Regions from separate parts of the Streptomyces sp. NPDC059398 genome, predicted to be linked through region 2. Evidence: riboswitches for the same ligand, from Rfam matches in the RefSeq annotation. Region 2 holds a riboswitch; the other holds the start of a gene.

Region 1 (9,335 bases), on a different contig from region 2:
GCCGTAGTCGATGAGGCGCTTGGCGATGTCGTCCACGCTCACGCCGGTCGCCTTGGACAGCGGCCGAAGATCGACGATGCACTCGTGCGCGACCAGCCCCTTGGGGCCGGTGTACAGCACCGGGAAGTGCGGTTCGAGACGCTTGGCGATGTAGTTCGCGGCCAGCACGGCCACCTGCGTCGCCCGCTTGAGCCCCTCGCCACCCATCAGACGTACGTACGCCCAGGAGATCGGCAGGATCCCGGCCGAGCCCCACGGCGCGGCCGAGACCGGTCCGACGCCCGTCTCGGGACCGGCGGTCGGCTGCAGCGGGTGGTTGGGGAGGTACGGCGCGAGGTGGGCCCGTACACCGACGGGGCCGACACCGGGGCCGCCGCCGCCGTGCGGGATGCAGAAGGTCTTGTGCAGATTGAGGTGCGAGACGTCCGAGCCGAACTTGCCGGGCTTGGCGAGTCCGACCAGCGCGTTCAGGTTGGCGCCGTCGACGTACACCTGCCCGCCCGCTTCGTGCACCGCGGCGCAGATGTCGGTGATGTGCTCCTCGAAGACTCCGTGGGTCGACGGATAGGTGACCATCAGCACGGACAGCTCGTCGCGGTACTGCTCGATCTTGGCGTTCAGGTCGTCGACGTCGACGTCACCGTCCTCGCGGGTCTTCACGACCACGACCTTCATCCCGGCCATCACCGCACTTGCGGCGTTGGTGCCGTGCGCCGACGACGGGATGAGGCAGACGGTGCGCGCGGTGTCGCCGTTGGCCCGGTGGTAGGCGCGCACGGCCAGCAGACCGGCCAGCTCACCCTGCGACCCGGCGTTGGGCTGGAGGGAGACCTTGTCGTATCCGGTGACCTCGGCGAGCCGCTCCTCCAGCTCCTGAATGAGCGTCAGGTAGCCCTGGGCCTGCTCGACCGGGGCGAAGGGATGCATCGCACCGAACTCGGGCCAGGTGACCGGCTCCATCTCGGTGGTGGCGTTGAGCTTCATCGTGCAGGAGCCGAGCGGGATCATCCCCCGGTCCAGCGCGTAGTCACGGTCGGCCAGCTTGCGCAGGTAGCGCAGCATCGCCGTCTCGGAACGGTGCTGGTGGAAGACCGGGTGGGTGAGGACGGCGTCCTCGCGCAGCAGCCCCGAGGGCAGCGCGTCGGCGGTGCGCCCGTCGAGCGCGTCGATGTCGCCCTCGGCGCCGAAGGCGGCCCAGACGGCGGCCAGCTGGGTACGCGTGGTGGTCTCGTCGCAGGCGATGGAGACCAGGTCCGCGTCGACCTGGTGGAGGTTGACCCCGCCCTCCCGGGCGGCGGCGACGACCTCGGCGGCCCGGCCCCCGGTCCGTACGGTGAGGGTGTCGAAGAAGTCGCCGTGCACGACGTCGGCCCCTGCGGCGCGCAGTCCCTCCGCGAGGACGGCGGCGTACCGGTGGGTGCGCCGGGCGATGTCCCGCAGGCCGTCGGGGCCGTGGTAGACGGCGTACATCCCGGCCATCACGGCGAGGAGCACCTGTGCGGTGCAGATGTTGCTGGTGGCCTTCTCGCGGCGGATGTGCTGCTCACGGGTCTGCAGGGCCAGCCGGTACGCCTTGTTGCCGTCGGCGTCGACGGAGACCCCGACGAGCCGGCCCGGCAGGCTGCGCGCGAACTTCTCGCGTACGGCCATGAACCCGGCGTGCGGCCCGCCGAAGCCCATCGGGACGCCGAACCGCTGCGTCGTGCCGACCGCGATGTCGGCGCCCAGCTCACCGGGCGAGGTGAGCAGCGTCAGCGCCAGCAGATCGGCGGCGACGGTGACGACCGCGCCCAGCTCGTGGGCGCGCTCGATGAGGGGGGCGATGTCCCGGACCCGGCCGGAGGCGCCGGGGTACTGGAGCAGGACGCCGAAGACACCGCGCTCGGCCACATCGGCCGGGATGCCGTCCGCGAGGTCGGCGACGACGACCTCGACACCGGCCGGCTCGGCGCGCGTGCGGATCACCGCGACGGTCTGCGGAAGGGCGTCGGCGTCGACCAGGAAGACACCGTTCTTGACCTTGCCGACCCGGCGCGCGAGGGACATCGCCTCGGCCGCCGCGGTGCCCTCGTCGAGGAGCGAGGCGCCCGAGGTGGGCAGACCGGTCAGATCGGCCACCACGGTCTGGAAGTTCAGCAGCGCCTCCAGACGTCCCTGGGAGATCTCCGGCTGGTAGGGCGTGTACGCCGTGTACCAGGCGGGGTTCTCCATGACGTTGCGCAGGATGACCGGCGGGGTGAACGTGCCGTAGTAGCCGAGCCCGATCATCGGGGCGAGGACCTGGTTGCGGTCGGCGAGCGCGCGCAGTTCGCCGAGGACCTCGGCCTCGGTGCGGGCGTCCGGGAGGTTCAGCGCGTCGGTGGTCCTGATGACCTCGGGGACGGCGGCCGATGTGAGCTCGGCGAGCGATCCGTAACCGACGTGGGCGAGCATCTTGGCCTGGGCCCCCGCGTCGGGCCCGATGTGGCGCTGCTCGAAGGGGGTGCCACGCTCCAGCTGGGAGAGCGGAGTGCGAGGGGAAGTCATGGCGGAGGCCTCCTGGTCGTTACGACCTGCGAGGGGTACCACGGCACGGGTACCCGGACGGCCTCCCCCTCTGTCATCTCAACCTGAGAGTTTCACCGGCCCGCCTTTCGACGTGCCCGCTTTCACCGTCGGTGAGGTAGGGATCCGGACGTGCCCGCCCGACGCCCGCCCTGCTTTCCAGAGTGACCTCGTCCGCGCGGTACGTGTGCCTGAGAGATTCCGGGGAGGAGTTGCTCCTTCGGCGCCCCCGGACGATGTGTCCGAAGGGCTCTCCCGCGCGGGGTCAGCAGCCACTGGCCAGCGTACCAGCGAGCCGCTTCGCACGGTGTTCGAGTGGCCGATACCCCGGATCTGGACTTCTCTGAGGGGAAGACCTTCGCAGGGGGCGGGAGACAGCGTGTTCCGTCGCGATCAGTTGGAGGAACCGTGCAGACCGACATAGATCCGCGCAGCCTGATCGGCCGCAAGGCATTCGACCGCAACGGCCTCAAGATAGGCACGGTCGACGAGGTCTACCTCGACGACGCCACCGGAGTCCCCGAGTGGGCCGCGGTACGCACCGGGCTGTTCAGCCGGGATGCCTTCGTCCCGCTGAAACCGAGCGAGCTGGTCAGCGAGACCCTGCGGGTGCCCTTCGACCGGACCCTGATCAAGGAAGCGCCGGACTTCGGTGTCGGCCGCCACCTCTCACCGGAACAGGAACTCCAGCTCTACCACCACTACGGGCTCGGTATTTCGGCCCCCACACCGCCCCCGCCCGACCGCGACTTCGGCCGGCTCGCGGGCGAGGAGGAACGCGCCTGACCCGCTTCCCCGGACGCGGCGCCCGACCGACCCGGCGCGGCTCCCGACCTCGCGCCGTCTTCCCCGGCCCAGGACCCCGGCCGACCCGTCGCCGCCCCGGACCCCGCGCCATCTTCCCCGGCCCTGAACCCCGGCCCGGGGCGGGGCGCCCCCCGCCCCCCGCCGCCCCCCCGGGGGCCCAGCTGTCCCCGGCTCATCCGGGCCGGAACCCCTTCGACCGGGGGCATTTCCCGAAGCCAGAGCGTCATCGCAGGTCAGAGGGCGGGGCGATTCCGGTTCAAGTCCGGTTCCGGGCACTCCCGCCGGACGCCGGGCGCGGCCGGCGGAAGGTGCCGACGCGGGCACGTCGCCGGGAACCTCGTGCCGTCGAGCAGAGTACGTGTCCGGATTTCCTTGCCCGTGACCGATTGCCGTGGTGCAACCGGCCCGGAAACGCGGGGCGTTGGCCCGGCCCCCCTCCCGGATCCCCGGATCAGAGCTCGGTGGATGCGCCCGGGGCGAGAATCTCCAGCGGGATGCCGGTCAGTCCGTCCTCGCCGAGGAACATGGCGGCCGAACTCTGGCCCAGCTCGCTGAGCATCAGCTCGTGGATCTGGATGCTGCGGCCGGGGCGCACGGCTTGCACGAAGTCGGCGGCCTCGCCGAACTTCGTCCACGGGCCGCTGGTCGGCAGCAGCAGCGTCTCGACGGGGGCCTCGGGCACGGAGTAGGAGTCGCCGGGGTGGAAGACGCGGCCCTCCACCAGGAACCCGACGTTCTGCCCCTGCGGGATCTTCTCGTGGATGAGCGCGTGCTGCTCGCCGTGCACGGTCACCTGGAAGCCCGCGACGTCGATCCGGTCGCCGGCCGACACGGCGACAGCCTGCGCACCCAGCTTCGCCGCCGCCTCGGCGGTGGTGTGGACCGTGAGGCCGGGGCGCCTGGCCAGCTCCGCCCTGAGTGCGGCCTCGTCGAAGTGGTCGAAGTGCTCGTGGGTGACGAGGATCGCGTCGGCGTCGGCGATCAGCTCAGCCGCGTTCGGTGTGAAGGTGCCCGGGTCGATCAGCAGGGTGCGGTCGCCGTCGGTGAGGGTGACACAGGCGTGGGCGTGCTTGGTGAGGCGCATGGGATTCCTCTCTCTGTTCTCTGTACTCAATCTCTGCATCTGATCTCTGCACTGATCTCTGCAACGAAACTGTACAGCCACATTGTATATTTTCCGGATGGACCTTGATGACGAAGACATCGCCGAGGAGCTGCGGCGCTCGATCGGGCGGTTCGTGCGCGCCGTCCGTGCCCGCGCCGACACGGTGCCGCCGATGCAGGCCACGGCGCTGGGGACGCTCGACCGCGAGGGCCCGCAGACCATCGCCGGTCTGGCCGCCGCACACGGGGTGAAGCACCAGAGCATGAGCCGTACGGTCATCGAGCTGGAGGCGCTCGGTCTGGTCAGCCGCTCCCGTAACCAGCGCGACGGGCGCTCCTTCCTCATCGCGATCACTCCGGCGGGCGCCGAGGCCCTCGACGGTGACCGGCGCACCCGCCGTCGCTGGGTGGCGGACACCATCGCGGAGCGGCTGACCGCCGACGAGAGACGCACCCTGCTCGCCGTCCCGGACCTGCTCGACCGTCTCTCGGGCGCTGCCGAGCGGCCGGAACGACCCCGGCCGGGGTCGGTGGGGGCCCATGCCAGGGAAGCCGGTCCGGATCGGCCGTGAGGTGCCCGCGCCGGGGATGACCACGGTCCGGCCCGCATCGAAGGCACCGAAGGCACCGAAAGCACCGAAAGATCCTTCCCAGGCACTACGTCCTTCTCTTTGCTCTCCCATTACTCTGGTCCCGAGGCCACGCACCGTGGCCACTGAGGAGTGAGATGAGGAGCAGCAACCCGGTCTTCTCGCGACGGGGCTTCAGCCGCGACAACGGCTACGCGGGGTTCAACGCGGCGCCGCAGGCCGGGGGCCCAGCGGTAGGGACCAACCCGTACGCGCAGAACCCGTCAGGCCAGAACCCGTACGCCGCCAACCCGTACGTGACCGACCCCGACGGCCCCCAGGCGCCCGCCCGCGCCGGCGCGATGACGATGGACGACGTCGTCACGCGTACGGCCGTCACGCTCGGCACGGTCGTGGTCGGCGCGGCTCTGGCCTGGGTGCTGCTGCCGGTCTCGTCGACCAGTTACGGACTGGCCTTCGGCTCCGCGCTGGTGGCCTTCGTCCTGGCGATGGTGCAGTCCTTCAAGCGGACACCGGCGCCCGCGCTGATCCTCGGTTACGCGTTCTTCGAGGGCATCTTCCTCGGCGTGATCAGCGAGATGTACAACAGCCAGTGGTCGGGTGCGCCCTTCCAGGCGGTGCTGGGCACGATGGCGGTGTCGGCCGCGAGCCTGGTGGCGTACAAGCAGCGCTGGATCCGGGTCACCGCGCGGTACGCCTGGATCGGCATGATCATCGCCATGGCCTTCCTCATGGTGATGGTGGTCAATCTGCTGCTGGTCGCCTTCGGTGTCGCCGGTGACGGCGGACTGCGCGACTTCGGGCCGCTCGGCGCGCTCGTCGGGGTGCTGGCGATCCTGATCGGCTGCTTCTTCCTGACGCTGGACTTCAAGCAGATCGAGGACGGCATCACCTACGGCGCTCCGCGCGAGGAGTCATGGCTCGCGGCCTTCGGGCTGACCATGTCGCTCGTCTGGATCTACCTGGAGATGCTGCGGCTGGTCGCGATCTTCAGCGGTAACGACTAGATCGGTAACGACTGGATCCAGAGCGGCCATCGGCCGACAGTGAGGGGCCCGTCCGGACGTTCTCGTTCCGGGCGGGCCCCTTCGGCTTCACTGGACCGGTGTTCACTGGACCGGCGTTCACTGGATCGGATGAGCGGCTCTGTGGTGCCGGGTGAGTTCCCGGAGGGCTGCTACAGCAGGCGCCGTGCGGCTCGTCTCAGGTCGTACTCGTGGATGATCGCCTTGGCATGGCCGTAGGCGAGGTGGTGTTCGGTCCTGAGCCAGCTGACCTTCTCGTCGAAGCGGACGAGGGTGGGGCCTTCGTCGACGGCGCGCAGCCAGTCGGACACTTCACGGCCCGTGCACTCGGGGATGCGGGAGAGCATGTTGCGATGGGTCTCTTCGGAGAAGACTTGGGACATCGGCGCCTCCGGAGGCATTGCGCTGAGTCGGCCTTGCTGAGTCGGCCTTACTGGTGCCTTCCCTGCACCGTGCCTCAGCATCGGCCCGTTGGCAACAGTCCGGGGCGGGCGCGTAGGGTCGCGGCGTGCTCGATACGACCCCTCTCACCGCCGCCGCCGACCGCTTCGCCGACCGGCTGCGCTCCGCACCGCAGAGCCGGCTCCAGCGGGGTGCCGCCGCCGTCGGGCTCGCGCTGGCCAGGGAACTGTCGTCGCGTGCCCAGCGCCTGGAGTCTCCGGACTCCGCCGTGCGGACCATGCCGGATGCCGGGATGTTCGCGGTGGCCGACCAACTCGCCGTCGCCGCACACGACTTGGCCGAGGAGCTGCGAACGGCCCCGTCCGTCGAGCTGGACGAGGCCGTGAAGTCGGTGGAGTCGGCGGAGGCCGGATCGGGGCTGTGAGGGGCGCGAGCGGTGCGACCCGGGGGGCGTGAGATACGCAAGTCCCGTGCGGGCGCGCCCCGGTGGTGCGTTACAGCGACGCTATGACGCGGTCCGCGAGGATGTAGACGTTCTCCTCGCCGCAGGTGAAGGTCAGCGCGTACGCACCGGAGATGCCGGAACCGCCCAGCAGGACCGGGTTGTCGCCCGCGCGCAGGGCCTCGGAGAGCCGCTCGGCGGTCTCGCGGTGGCCCGGGGTCATGCAGAGCGTGGTGCCGTCCGTGAAGACGTACACATCGAGCGTCCCGAGCGGGCCGGGACGGACGTCGGAGAGCGCGGTGCGGGTCTCGGCCAGCTCTTCGAGGCGGGTCACCATGCGCTCGTGCTCGGTCACCACCGGGGTCTGCACCGGGACGAAGTCGGGGTGCGAGGGGTGCCTGCGGCGGGCCGCGGCCAGTTCGGCGCTGTCCGGCGCGTACTCCTCGGCGCCCGGCTCCTCGTCCGCTTCGGCGCTCTGCTCGACGGCCGACTCCAGCTCAGGACCGAAGCCGGTCTCGAAGGCCGGGTCCATGCCGGTGAAATCGGTCTGGCGCGGCAGGAAGAACGCGGCGTCGTCCCCGAGGCCGGTCAGACCGCCGAGGAGGGACGGGGCGTCCGCCGCGTCGCGGGACTCCTGGGCGGCCCAGAAGGCGCGCGCCTCGGCCAGCTCGCGTTCGCGCTCCTCGGCCAGTGCTTCGGCGACGGCCGCGCGTATCTCGTCCGCCGGGGTCTCCTCGCGGGCTGCCGGTATGGCCGCGCCCCGGGCGTTGCCGCCGGAGGCGCCCGCGAGGTCGTCGCGGAGCGCGGCGATCTGGCGGCGCAGGCCGTGTGCGGCATGCAGGGACGCAGCGCCGACGGCCGTGGCGGCGGCCGTCGTCAGCAGCAGGGCAATCGACAAAGTGCTCACTGACTTACTCCCGGATTCAATCGTTCCCCGACTTCCTACATCAGCTTGTCGTGAGAGCGCGCCCCCCGGCAGTGCATTACGTCATGAATTGGACAGGTCTTTGGGCCCTGGTTTTCCCTCTGAGGCTGCTGTGACCTGCGGGAATCAAGTGACCCCGGGAGATAGGTCACATCCTGGGGGAGATTCGGTCACGACTGGGCGGCGAGAGGCGTGAGTGGCGGTGAGTTGTGACAGTGCCGTCATCAACCATGCCTCTGGGTAGCGGAGTTGCGAGCGCCCCGACCCCTCCGGCAGGAGGGATCGGGGCGCATGGTTCGACGCGGTGTCACTGGTTGACCACGCTGTGTATCGCAGGGGCGGCCTGCGCCGCGCGGCCGGATTCAGCTCTGCGCCAGGGGTCAGCTGAGGCGCTCGATGACCATCGCCATACCCTGACCGCCGCCCACGCACATCGTCTCCAGGCCGAACTGCTTGTCGTGGAACTGGAGGCTGTTGATCAGCGTGCCGGTGATGCGCGCGCCGGTCATGCCGAAGGGGTGGCCGACGGCGATCGCCCCGCCGTTCACATTCACCTTGTCCAGGTCGAGGCCCAGGTCGCGGTAGGACGGGATGACCTGGGCCGCGAACGCCTCGTTCAGTTCGGCCAGGTCGATGTCGCCGATCGTCAGGCCGGCCCGCTTCAGCGCCTGCTTCGACGCCTCGACGGGGCCGTACCCCATGATCTCGGGGGAGAGGCCGGTGACACCGGTCGAGACGATCCGGGCCAGCGGGGTCAGACCCAGCTCGCGCGCCTTGGTGTCGCTCATGATCACCAGAGCCGCCGCGCCGTCGTTGAGGGGGCAGCAGTTGCCCGCGGTGACGCGGCCGTCGGGGCGGAAGACCGGCTTCAGCCCCTGGACGCCTTCGAGCGTCACGCCCGCGCGCGGGCCGTCGTCCGCGGAGACGACAGTGCCGTCGGGGAGCGTTACGGGGGTGATCTCGCGGGCCCAGAAGCCGTTCTTGATCGCTTCCTCGGCGAGGTTCTGCGACCGTACGCCGAACTCGTCCATGTCCTGGCGGGTGATGCCCTTGAGCCCTGCCAGGTTCTCGGCGGTCTGGCCCATCGCGATGTACGCGTCGGGGACCAGGCCGTCCTCGCGGGGGTCGTGCCAGGAGGCGCCCTCGCTCTTGGCGACGGCCTCGGTGCGCGCCTCGGCCTCGGCGAAGAGCGGGTTGTGCGTGTCGGGCAGGCTGTCGGAGTTGCCCTTCACGAAGCGCGAGACCATCTCGACACCGGCCGAGATGAAGACGTCGCCCTCGCCCGCCTTGATGGCGTGCAGTGCCATCCGCGAGGTCTGGAGCGACGACGAGCAGTAGCGGGTGACCGTACAGCCGGGGAGGTGGTCCATCCCCATGGCCACGGCGACGATACGTCCCAGGTTGTTGCCCTGCTCGCCGCCGGGCAGCCCGCAGCCCAGCATCAGATCGTCGATGTCCCGGGGATCCAGCTCGGGGACCTTGGCGAGCGCGGCCTG
Region 2 (9,612 bases):
GTACAGGAAGGCGAGGGTGCACCAGGGGAGGATCAGGTTCCAGGCCCACTCCGCCGGATTGTCCGTGAAGGGCACGAAGTGCACATTCCAGATCGTCCAGTGGAAGCTGAACAGGGCGAGCGAGACCAGACCGGTGAAGAACATCGGCAGCGAGACGCCGGCCAGGGCCACGCCCATCGCGAGTCGGTCGATGAGCGAGCCCCGCTTGAGGGCGGAGACCACACCGGTCGCGACACCGCTGACGACCCAGATGACCGCCGCGCCGACCGCGAGCGACAGCGTCACGGGGACACGCTGCTGGATCTCGGGCCAGACCGCCGAGTGGGTCTTGAAGGAGTAGCCGAAGCACGGCGCGTGGCACACCGCGGGGTCGGGCCCGAAGTGGTAGTTCGCGCCGACGACGATGCCCTTGATGAAGTGCCAGTACTGCTCGTAGAGGGGCTGGTCCAGCCCCAGGTTCTTCTTGACCGCGGCGATCGTCGCCGGGTCGGGGCTCTTGCCCACGTACTGGGCGGCCATGGAGTCGGTCGTCTGCCCGCCGAGGCGGGGAACGAGGAAGAAGATCGCGAAGGTGACTGCGCTGACCACCAGCAGCAGCAACACCGCGGCGAATACGCGTCGGATGATGTACGCAGCCACAGCCGTGCGGCGCCGGGACGGACGGACGGGGTAGGCCCGTCCGTCCCGGCGCCTTCACCTGCCTTTCAGGGGGGTGCTGTCGATGAACAGGTGTTGTTACTTGGTCGAGGTCATCAGCACGTAGTCGTACATGCCGAGGTACGCCTGACTGACCGTTACGTTCGCCGCCGAGTCCGGGCGGTAGAGCAGGTTCTTGCGGTAGAAGAGCGGGACGAGCGAGGCGTTCTCCATCACCATCTGGTCGACCTGGCCCCAGGTGGCGTTGCGCTTCGCGTTGTCCAGCGTCCCGATGCCCTTGACGATCTCCGCGTTGATCTTCGGGTCGTCGAGCTCCATCAGGTTGGTGCCACCGGACGGCTTGATGGCCTTGCCGTCGACGATCTGGTCGATGTAGCCGAAGCCGGCCGGCCAGTCGGCGCCCCACGCCATCATCATCATTCCGGCGTTGTTCTTGTGGACCCAGTCCGGGACGCCCGCGAAGTCGGTGAAGTACTTGTCCGACGGGAACGTCTTGATGTCGGCGATGATGCCGATCTTCTTCAGGCTCTGCTGGAGCTGGGTGGCGCTGGTGACCTCGTCGGGACGGTCGGAGCGCGCGGTCAGCGTCGTCTTGAAGCCCTTGGGCTTACCGCACTTGGCCAGGTACTGCTTGGCCTTGGTCACGTCGCCCTTGTTGCCCGGGGTCGGGTACAGGTCGAACTTCTTGTAGCCCGAGACACCCGGCGGGATGACGGTCGTCGCCGGGTCGCCCCGGACCTCGCCGCCGATCGCGTCGACCATGTCTGCCTTGTCGGCGACGTACTGCACGGCCTTGCGGCAGTCGGCGTTGTTGAACGGCTTCACATGCACGTTCAGCGCGAGGTACTGCAGCGCGCCGGCGTACGGGTCGTCCGTCTTCGCCTTCTCGGTGGCCTTGGTGATGACCTTCGGCTGAGTCTTGGACTGCAGACCGGTACCGGCGATGTCAGCGGTGCTGGTGTCGTTGAGCAGGTGCTCGTCGACGGTCGTCGGCTGGACGTTGAAATTCAGGTTGATCTTGTCCGGCAGCGCCTTGCGGACCGGGTCGGTCTTCGGGTCCCACTGCGGGTTGCGGACCAGCGTCGCGCCGCGGCTCTCGCTGTACGAGGCGAACTTGTACGGGCCCGACGACACGATGTGCTGGACGTACGAGGCGCCCTTGTCGGCCTTCTGCGGCACCGGAGCGGTCTGCGAGAAGGACGCGAGGTAGTCCATGTCCGCGAACGGCTTGCTCAGGTGGAAGACGATCGTGGAGTCGTCCGGCGTCTCGATGGACTTGAGACCGTCGGCCGACTTGTCCTTGTAGGGACCCTTGTACTTGTCGCCGTCCTTGAGGTACGTGCTGAAGTACGTGGGCCCGTTGGACAGCGCCTCACGGGCGAAGGTCCGCTCGATGGCGTACTTGACGTCCTTCGAGGTGATCACGGTGCCGTCCTGGAACTTCACGCCCTTGCGGAGGTGGTACGTCCAGGTCTTGGCGTCCGGGGACGCCTTGCCCAGGCTGGTCGCCAGGTCGGGCACGATCTTGAGCCCGTCCTTGCCCGGAGCCGGGTTGAAGGTCACCAGCGCACGCGCGTAGAGGCGGGAGAAGTTCTGCACCCAGCCGTAGTACGTGTTGCCGGGGTCCAGGGAGTCGGCGGCACTTGAGTGCTCGTAGGTGACCGTCCCTCCCTTCTTGCTGGTCTTGTTGACGATGCTGGTCAGAGCTGCGTCTGCCTTGCCATGGCTGCCCCCGCCGCCACTGTCACTGCTCCCGCAAGCGGTGGCAGCGAGCCCCAGCGCTACCGTCGCGGCTATCGCCGCTGCCGTCTTCCTGCTCTTCATGCTGAGGAAAGCCCCCTCGGTTGTCCGGTGTGCGGCACGGCCGCGATTACTTGCCACGGGGGTCGAGTGCGTCACGCAGCCCGTCCCCCAGCAGATTGAAGGCCAGCACGGTGATGAAGATCGCCAGGCCGGGAATGACCATGAACATCGGGTCGACCTGGTAGAGGTCGACCGCGGTGGACAACATGCCGCCCCAGGAGGCCTGCGGCGGCTGGATGCCCACGCCGAGGAAGCTCAGGGACGCCTCGAAGAGGATGTTGGTGGGGATCAGCAGCGTCGAGTAGACGAGGATCGGCGCGACCAGGTTCGGGAGCAGCTCGCGCAGGAGGATGAAGGGCCCGCGGGCCCCCAGCGAGCGGGCGGCCTCGACGAACTCCCGTTCACGCAGGCTGAGCGTCTGCGCGCGGACGATGCGGCCCATGTAGGGCCAGTTGAAGAATCCGATCACGAAGATCAGCACGCAGATACGGAGCGTCAGACCGCTGAGGCCGAACGCGTTGCCCTGCAGCGATGCGGAGATGGAGATCGCGAACAGCAGCAGCGGGAACGCCAGGAAGGTGTCCATCAGACGGCTGATGCCGCTGTCCACCCAGCCGCCGTAGAAGCCGGCCACCACGCCCATCACGACACCGATGACCACCGAGAGGAGCGTCGACCCGGCGGCGACCACCAGGGAGACCCAGGAGCCCTCGATGATGCGCGCCAGGATGTCCCGGCCGGTCTGCGGCTCCACACCCAGCGGGTGGCTCCAACTGATGCCGCCGAAGCTGCCCTTGGGCCCCAGCAGAGCCGGGTCCACCAGATTCTGGTGGAAGCCGTTGGGGTCGAGCCCGAACATCGCCTGGATCGGCTTGGAGAGGAGGGCGACCAGCACCAGCAGGATCACGACGACCCCGCCGGCCATGGCGACCTTGTCCCGCTTGAAACGCGTCCAGGCGATCCGGCCGAGCGAACGGCCCTCGATCTGGCTCTGCGTGGCCCCCGTGAGTACTGCCTCCGGCTGCGCTTCGGCAGTCGACCCGGTGGTCTCGATCGGTGCGGTCACAGTGCCTTTGACCCCTCCCGGCCGGCGGTGGCCGGCCCGTACCTGCCGCGGTGGCGGCTGCTGTGCATCTAGCGCATCGGGTGATGCCACTGTGCTGAAGTGACGGAATGTGTTCATGGCACGTCGCAACAAGGGCACGACGATGCTCGATGCAGGGAGTCTTCATTGCGGTTGCGATCACCCGCCAGACCTGAAGGTGAATGTATGCGCAACCGTGATGCGGTTAATGGACTTCCGTTATCCGGACGTCAGGACCGGCTGAGCGGAAACTTTCCTCACCAATGGGCCAGTTCGGACATCGCACCCAACAACCGCTGTTGACGGCCCAATTGGGACACTCAGCCTACCGGCGGGTATCCGTATCCCGCCGCGGGAGAGGAGGCCGCGTGGGCCTCACGGTCGTAGAAGGGGCGGCAGTTGGCCCGCAGCCACATCCCGACCGGGTCGTACGCGTCGGAGAGCGCCACGGTCGACACCGGCAGCCCCTCCGGAACCGCGGCGATCGACTGCTGCATCATCGCCCGCACCGAATCCACGGACTGCTGGCTGGTGTCGTACAGATCGAGCCCGATGGCCAGATACGGGGTGCCGAGCGCGGGCTGCACCCAGGCCCGGCTCAATGAGCGGATCGCCGGGGTGTGGTGGGCGCTCTGGGTGAGCAGCGCGTAGAACTGCGGGATCTCGATGGCCGGTTCGGAGAGCCGCAGCGGTCCGGCGGGCATCCGGTCCAGACCGGTGGCGATACGGCGCAGGTCGGTCCAGGGGATGCCGACACCGCCGCCGGGGGCATGCGGATTGAGCCAGATTCCCCAGTGGTCCGGGTAGAGGGAGCGCGCGATGTCACGGCCGGTGACCACCTCGTGCGAACGGTTCCAGCCGGAGACCGCCAGCTCCTGCGCCGATGTCACACACGGGGCGTAACCGAGGCCTTCGATCTCCATGTTCCCGTACTGGGCGTCCGGCGACCCGGCCCGGCCGTTCCAGAGCAGCATCCAGACCTGGCTGTCGGCGAGCGCCTGCAGCAGTGCCTCATAGGCGTCGTACCGCCCGGGGGTCACCTGGAGCAGCATCTGCTCGACCTGCCCGGCCGTCGTGCCCGACGCGCTCACCCTGGGTCCCGCCCCTCTTCGATCCACCCGTTGACGTGCTTGTGCCATGCGCCGGGACGCGGCCCGCCCGGCGCGGTCCACACCGTTCGCCCGTGCGATTCCGGCCATCCGGCCGGCCGCTGGTCCGCCCGTCCGGTCGGCCGCACGATTCCGGCCAGTCCGCGGGCCGGCCGTCCCGTGCGTCCCACGCATCCGACCAGCTTAGGCTGCGGCGGGTTCGGTGCGCCTGCGCGGCACCGGACCGTCCGCTCCTCCCGTCCCGCGGTACCGGGCCCGCCGCAGCGGCCCCTCGGTACCGCCCCTACAGCACCGGCCCCTCCGCCCCGGCCCTGACGTAGAACGGCCTGACCTTCTCCAGCATCCAGTCGGCGACCGGGTCCTGCGCCACATCGAGGAGGACGAGATTGACCGGCCAGCTCACCTCGACCCGGTGCAGCGCCCGGCCGAGCGCGTCCATCGGGGCGTTGCGGCCCGCGCCGTCCCATGTCGCGAACTCGACCCCGACGAAGAGGACCGGGTCGCCGCCCTCGATGGAGGCGAGGGCCCGGCGGGCCGAGCGGACCACACCCGACTCCTCGAACTCGCCCGCGGCGGCGGAGAGGAAGTCGACCGGCTCCTCCTGCCAGTCCGGCTCGAAGAGCCGCACCCGGCCGCCGGTCGCGGGCCCGTCGAGGGGGGTCCGGCCGCTGCGGCAGAGTTCGGCCACCGCGGGCGGCGGCAGCGGCATGCCGATCGCACCGCCCGGGTTCACCACGAGACCCAGCTGCGGCGGCAGCCCCCGGGCGAACTCGACGGCGGGGGCCACCGCGAAGGAGTAGTGCGAGCCGACGCACTGGAGGAACTGCGCCTCCGAGCTGAAGACCGGCACATAGGCCCCGCCCTCGATCTCGACGGTGGGCAGGTCGAGTGAACTGCTCTCCTGCCCGCCGCCGTTGGGCAGCGGAACCCAGAGATTGCTGCGCCCCAGCACCTCGATCAGCCGGCCGCCCGCGCCGGGGTTCCCGACCGATGCGGTCAGGACCTCTTCGAGCTCATTTCCCGGCCATGCCATGTCCACCGAGGTATCCCCTTCTCACCTGTGCATCCGTGCACGCGTTCACCTGCCGACCGACCCTAACGGCCCCCGCCACGACAGACAGCTGAGCTCCTTCAATCCGCCGCCCCGAAGCGGATCGCGCGCAGCACGGCCGCAGCCTCCCGGTCGAGCAGCACGGCCGAACGGCAACCGGCGGGCAGCCGCGCCCGCTCGGCCGCCCGGACCAGCCCGGCGACCGCCCCGCGGTGCCGGGCGAAGGCGTACGCGGAGACCTTCCGGCCGCGCTCGGCCTGGCCGGCCAGCGCCATCGCGGGCGTCACGTCGAGCAGCAGCAGATGCAGGGCGCTGCCGCGCCGCCGCGCCGTGCGGGCCAGCAGGGCACGGACCCAGAAGTGCGTACCGCAGTCGTGCACGACGACACCGGCACCCGAGCGCAGGGCCCGCCACAGCCTGCCGTAGTGGGCGGCCCGCACCAGCGGCCGGTAGCTCCAGTACGGCAGCAGGCGCGGCAGCCGGCGCTCCCAGCGGTCCCGGGTGTCCTGCGAGTCGATTCCGTACGCCCCGGCGGCCCTGCGCAACAGCGTGGACTTGCCGCTGCCCGGCAGTCCGGACAGGACCACCACGTCCCCCGCGGCGAACACCAGGGCGTGCGGGCTGCGGCCGGTCCGCCGGCGCAGGTCCCGCACCGCGGGCGCGCGCCCGGATCCCGCCCGTCCACTCCGTACGGCCGGCCCGGCCACGGTCCGTGCGGGCCCCGGCCCCACCGTCCGCCCGGCCGCCTCCTGCCCGGATCCCGCCGGCCACCCGGCCCCGGCCCCCGGCCCGCCGGGCACCGTCTCCGGCGCCGGATCCGCACGCCGCTCCTGTCCCACCATGGCCGCTCCCCCTGTCGGGCCACCCCGTACGCCGCCTGCGCCTGCGCATGCCTGCGTCCTTGTGCATACCCCCGTCGGCGAAGTGTAAAGAAAGAGTAATGCGAGACCGGTGGGGCAACGATCGCCCGGCATGCGATGATGTGCGCGCCAACTCCATACAGGCCGTTCGAATCCGCGCGGGAGAGTTCCCGGTCACTGGCCGGGGCGCCGAAGGAGCAAGTCCCTCCCTTGTAATCTCTCAGGCCCCGTACCGCGCGGACGAGGCAGATCTGAAAAGCGGACCGCCCCGCGGTCCCACCCAAGGTGCAAGCCGCGCCCTCCCGACAGGCGCCGGCGAACCTCTCAGGTTCCGATGACAGATGGGGAGGATCGTCCTCGTCTGTCATGCCCCGGGAGTACCGCATATGAGCCCCACGCCCCGCCTCACCGCACTCGACGCCCTGCACCGTTCGCTGGGCGCGACCATGACCGACTTCGCGGGCTGGGACATGCCGCTGCGCTACGCCAGTGAGCGCGACGAGCACATCGCCGTACGGACCCGTGCCGGTCTCTTCGACCTCTCCCACATGGGCGAGATCACCGTCAGCGGCCCGGAGGCCGTGCGGCTGCTCGACCACGCGCTGGTCGGCAACATCTCCACCGTCGGCAACGGCCGCGCCCGCTACACCATGATCTGCCAGGAGGACGGCGGGATCCTGGACGACCTGATCGTCTACCGGCTGGGCGAGCAGGAGTACATGGTCGTCGCCAACGCGGGCAACGCACAGACCGTCCTGGACGCGCTGACCGCACGCGCGGGCGGTTTCGACGCCGTCGTACGGGACGACCGCGACGCCTACGCCCTGCTGGCCGTACAGGGCCCGGAATCCTCCGGCATCCTGAAGTCGCTCACCGACGCCGACCTGGACGGGCTGAAGTACTACGCCGGTCTGCCCGGCACCGTCGCCGGTATCCCTGCGCTCATCGCCAGGACCGGCTACACGGGCGAGGACGGTTTCGAGCTGTTCACCGCCCCGGCCGACGCCGAGAAGCTCTGGCAGGCCCTCACCGAAGCGGGCACCCCGGCCGGTCTCGTGCCCTGTGGTCTGTCCTGCCGCGACACCCTGCGCCTGGAGGCCGGCATGCCGCTGTACGGCCATGAGCTGACCACCGCGCTGACGCCCTTCGACGCCGGTCTCGGGCGGGTCGTCAAGTTCGAGAAGGAGGGCGACTTCGTCGGGCGCACCGCCCTGGAGGCCGCCGCCGAGCGCGCCGCTTCGGCCCCGCCGCGCAAGCTGGTCGGCCTGATCGCCGAGGGCCGCCGGGTCCCCCGCGCGGGCTACCAGGTCGTCGCGGACGGCCAGGTCGTCGGCGAGGTCACATCGGGCGCCCCGTCCCCGACGCTGGGCAGGCCGATCGCCATGGCGTACGTCGACGCGGCATACGCGGAGCCCGGCACGTCCGGTGTGGGCGTGGACATCCGCGGTACCCATGAGCCGTACGAGGTCGTGGCCCTCCCCTTCTACAAGCGCCAGAAGTGACCCACACCATCTCAGCCCGTAAGACCACTGTTCACCAGCACTCCCCCGCATCCAGGAGAATCAGGTCATGAGCAACCCCCAGCAGCTGCGTTACAGCAAGGAGCACGAGTGGCTGTCGGTCGCCGAGGACGGCGTCTCGACGGTCGGCATCACGGAGTTCGCGGCCAACGCGCTCGGTGACGTCGTCTACGCCCAGCTCCCTGAGGCCGGGTCCACGGTCACCGCGGGCGAGACCTGCGGCGAGCTGGAGTCGACCAAGTCGGTCAGCGATCTGTACGCCCCGGTCTCCGGTGAGATCACCGAGATCAACCAGGACGTCGTCGACGACCCGTCGCTGGTGAACACCGCCCCGTACGAGGGCGGCTGGCTGTTCAAGGTGCGCGTCACCGGCGAGCCGGACGACCTGCTCTCCGCCGACGAGTACGCCGCTCTCTCCGCCGGCAACTAGGGACCTAGGGACTATTGATGTCACTTCTTGATTCCTCCCTCCACGAGCTCGACCCGGACGTCGCCGCCGCTGTCGACGCCGAGCTGGTCCGCCAGCAGTCCACCCTCGAAATGATCGCCTCGGAGAACTTCGCTCCGGTCGCGGTCATGGAGGCCCAGGGCTCCGTCCTCACCAACAAGTACGCCGAGGGCTACCCGGGCCGCCGCTACTACGGCGGCTGTGAGCACGTCGACGTGGTCGAGACGATCGCGATCGACCGTGTGAAGGCGCTCTTCGGCGCCGAGCACGCGAACGTCCAGCCGCACTCGGGCGCCCAGGCGAACGCGGCCGCGATGTTCGCGCTGCTCAAGCCCGGTGACACGATCATGGGCCTGAACCTCGCGCACGGCGGTCACCTGACCCACGGCATGAAGATCAACTTCTCCGGCAAGCTCTACAACGTGGTCGCGTACCACGTCGACGAGGAGACCGGCCAGGTCGACATGGCCGAGGTCGCCCGCCTCGCCAAGGAGACCCAGCCGAAGCTGATCGTGGCCGGCTGGTCCGCCTACCCGCGCCAGCTGGACTTCGCCGCGTTCCGCGAGATCGCCGACGAGGTCGGCGCGTATCTGATGGTCGACATGGCGCACTTCGCCGGCCTGGTGGCCGCGGGTCTGCACCCGTCGCCCGTCCCGCACGCGCATGTCGTCACCACGACCACGCACAAGACGCTGGGCGGCCCGCGCGGTGGTGTGATCCTCTCCACCGCCGAGCTCGCCAAGAAGATCAACTCGGCGGTCTTCCCCGGTCAGCAGGGCGGCCCGCTGGAGCATGTGATCGCGGCGAAGGCGGTCGCCTTCAAGGTGGCGGCGACGGACGACTTCAAGGAGCGCCAGCAGCGCACCCTGGACGGCTCCCGCATCCTGGCCGAGCGTCTGGTGCAGGCCGATGTCACCGAGCACGGTGTCTCGGTCCTCTCCGGCGGCACCGATGTGCATCTGGTCCTGGTGGACCTGCGCAACTCGGAGCTCGACGGCCAGCAGGCCGAGGACCGTCTCCACGAGATCGGCATCACGGTCAACCGCAACGCCGTCCCGAACGACCCGCGCCCCCCGATGG

Evidence for each region. A riboswitch is a leader RNA that binds a small molecule or an ion and turns the genes downstream of it on or off. The one in region 2 is predicted to bind glycine.
Region 1: linked by a shared signal. The riboswitch ahead of gcvP (aminomethyl-transferring glycine dehydrogenase) and the one ahead of gcvT (glycine cleavage system aminomethyltransferase GcvT) in region 2 are both predicted to bind glycine.

What each region holds. Positions count from the first base shown of each region.
Region 1 is NZ_JBHYWP010000114.1:17,104-26,438, forward strand. It holds gene gcvP (aminomethyl-transferring glycine dehydrogenase) at 1-2,526, opposite strand, end outside; glycine riboswitch at 2,714-2,812, opposite strand; gene ACFXBC_RS30300 (PRC-barrel domain-containing protein) at 2,953-3,330, shown strand; gene ACFXBC_RS30305 (MBL fold metallo-hydrolase) at 3,803-4,435, opposite strand; gene ACFXBC_RS30310 (MarR family winged helix-turn-helix transcriptional regulator) at 4,533-5,027, shown strand; gene ACFXBC_RS30315 (Bax inhibitor-1/YccA family protein) at 5,183-6,052, shown strand; gene ACFXBC_RS30320 (DUF4287 domain-containing protein) at 6,223-6,453, opposite strand; gene ACFXBC_RS30325 (hypothetical protein) at 6,579-6,896, shown strand; gene ACFXBC_RS30330 (hypothetical protein) at 6,967-7,797, opposite strand; gene ACFXBC_RS30335 (acetyl-CoA C-acetyltransferase) at 8,220-9,335, opposite strand, start outside.
Region 2 is NZ_JBHYWP010000003.1:77,623-87,234, reverse strand. It holds gene ACFXBC_RS02285 (ABC transporter permease) at 1-639, opposite strand, end outside; gene ACFXBC_RS02280 (ABC transporter substrate-binding protein) at 736-2,481, opposite strand; gene ACFXBC_RS02275 (ABC transporter permease) at 2,528-3,526, opposite strand; gene ACFXBC_RS02270 (enhanced serine sensitivity protein SseB C-terminal domain-containing protein) at 3,865-4,635, opposite strand; gene ACFXBC_RS02265 (enhanced serine sensitivity protein SseB) at 4,937-5,686, opposite strand; gene ACFXBC_RS02260 (AAA family ATPase) at 5,785-6,546, opposite strand; glycine riboswitch at 6,714-6,809, shown strand; gene gcvT (glycine cleavage system aminomethyltransferase GcvT) at 6,951-8,066, shown strand; gene gcvH (glycine cleavage system protein GcvH) at 8,134-8,514, shown strand; gene glyA (serine hydroxymethyltransferase) at 8,532-9,612, shown strand, end outside.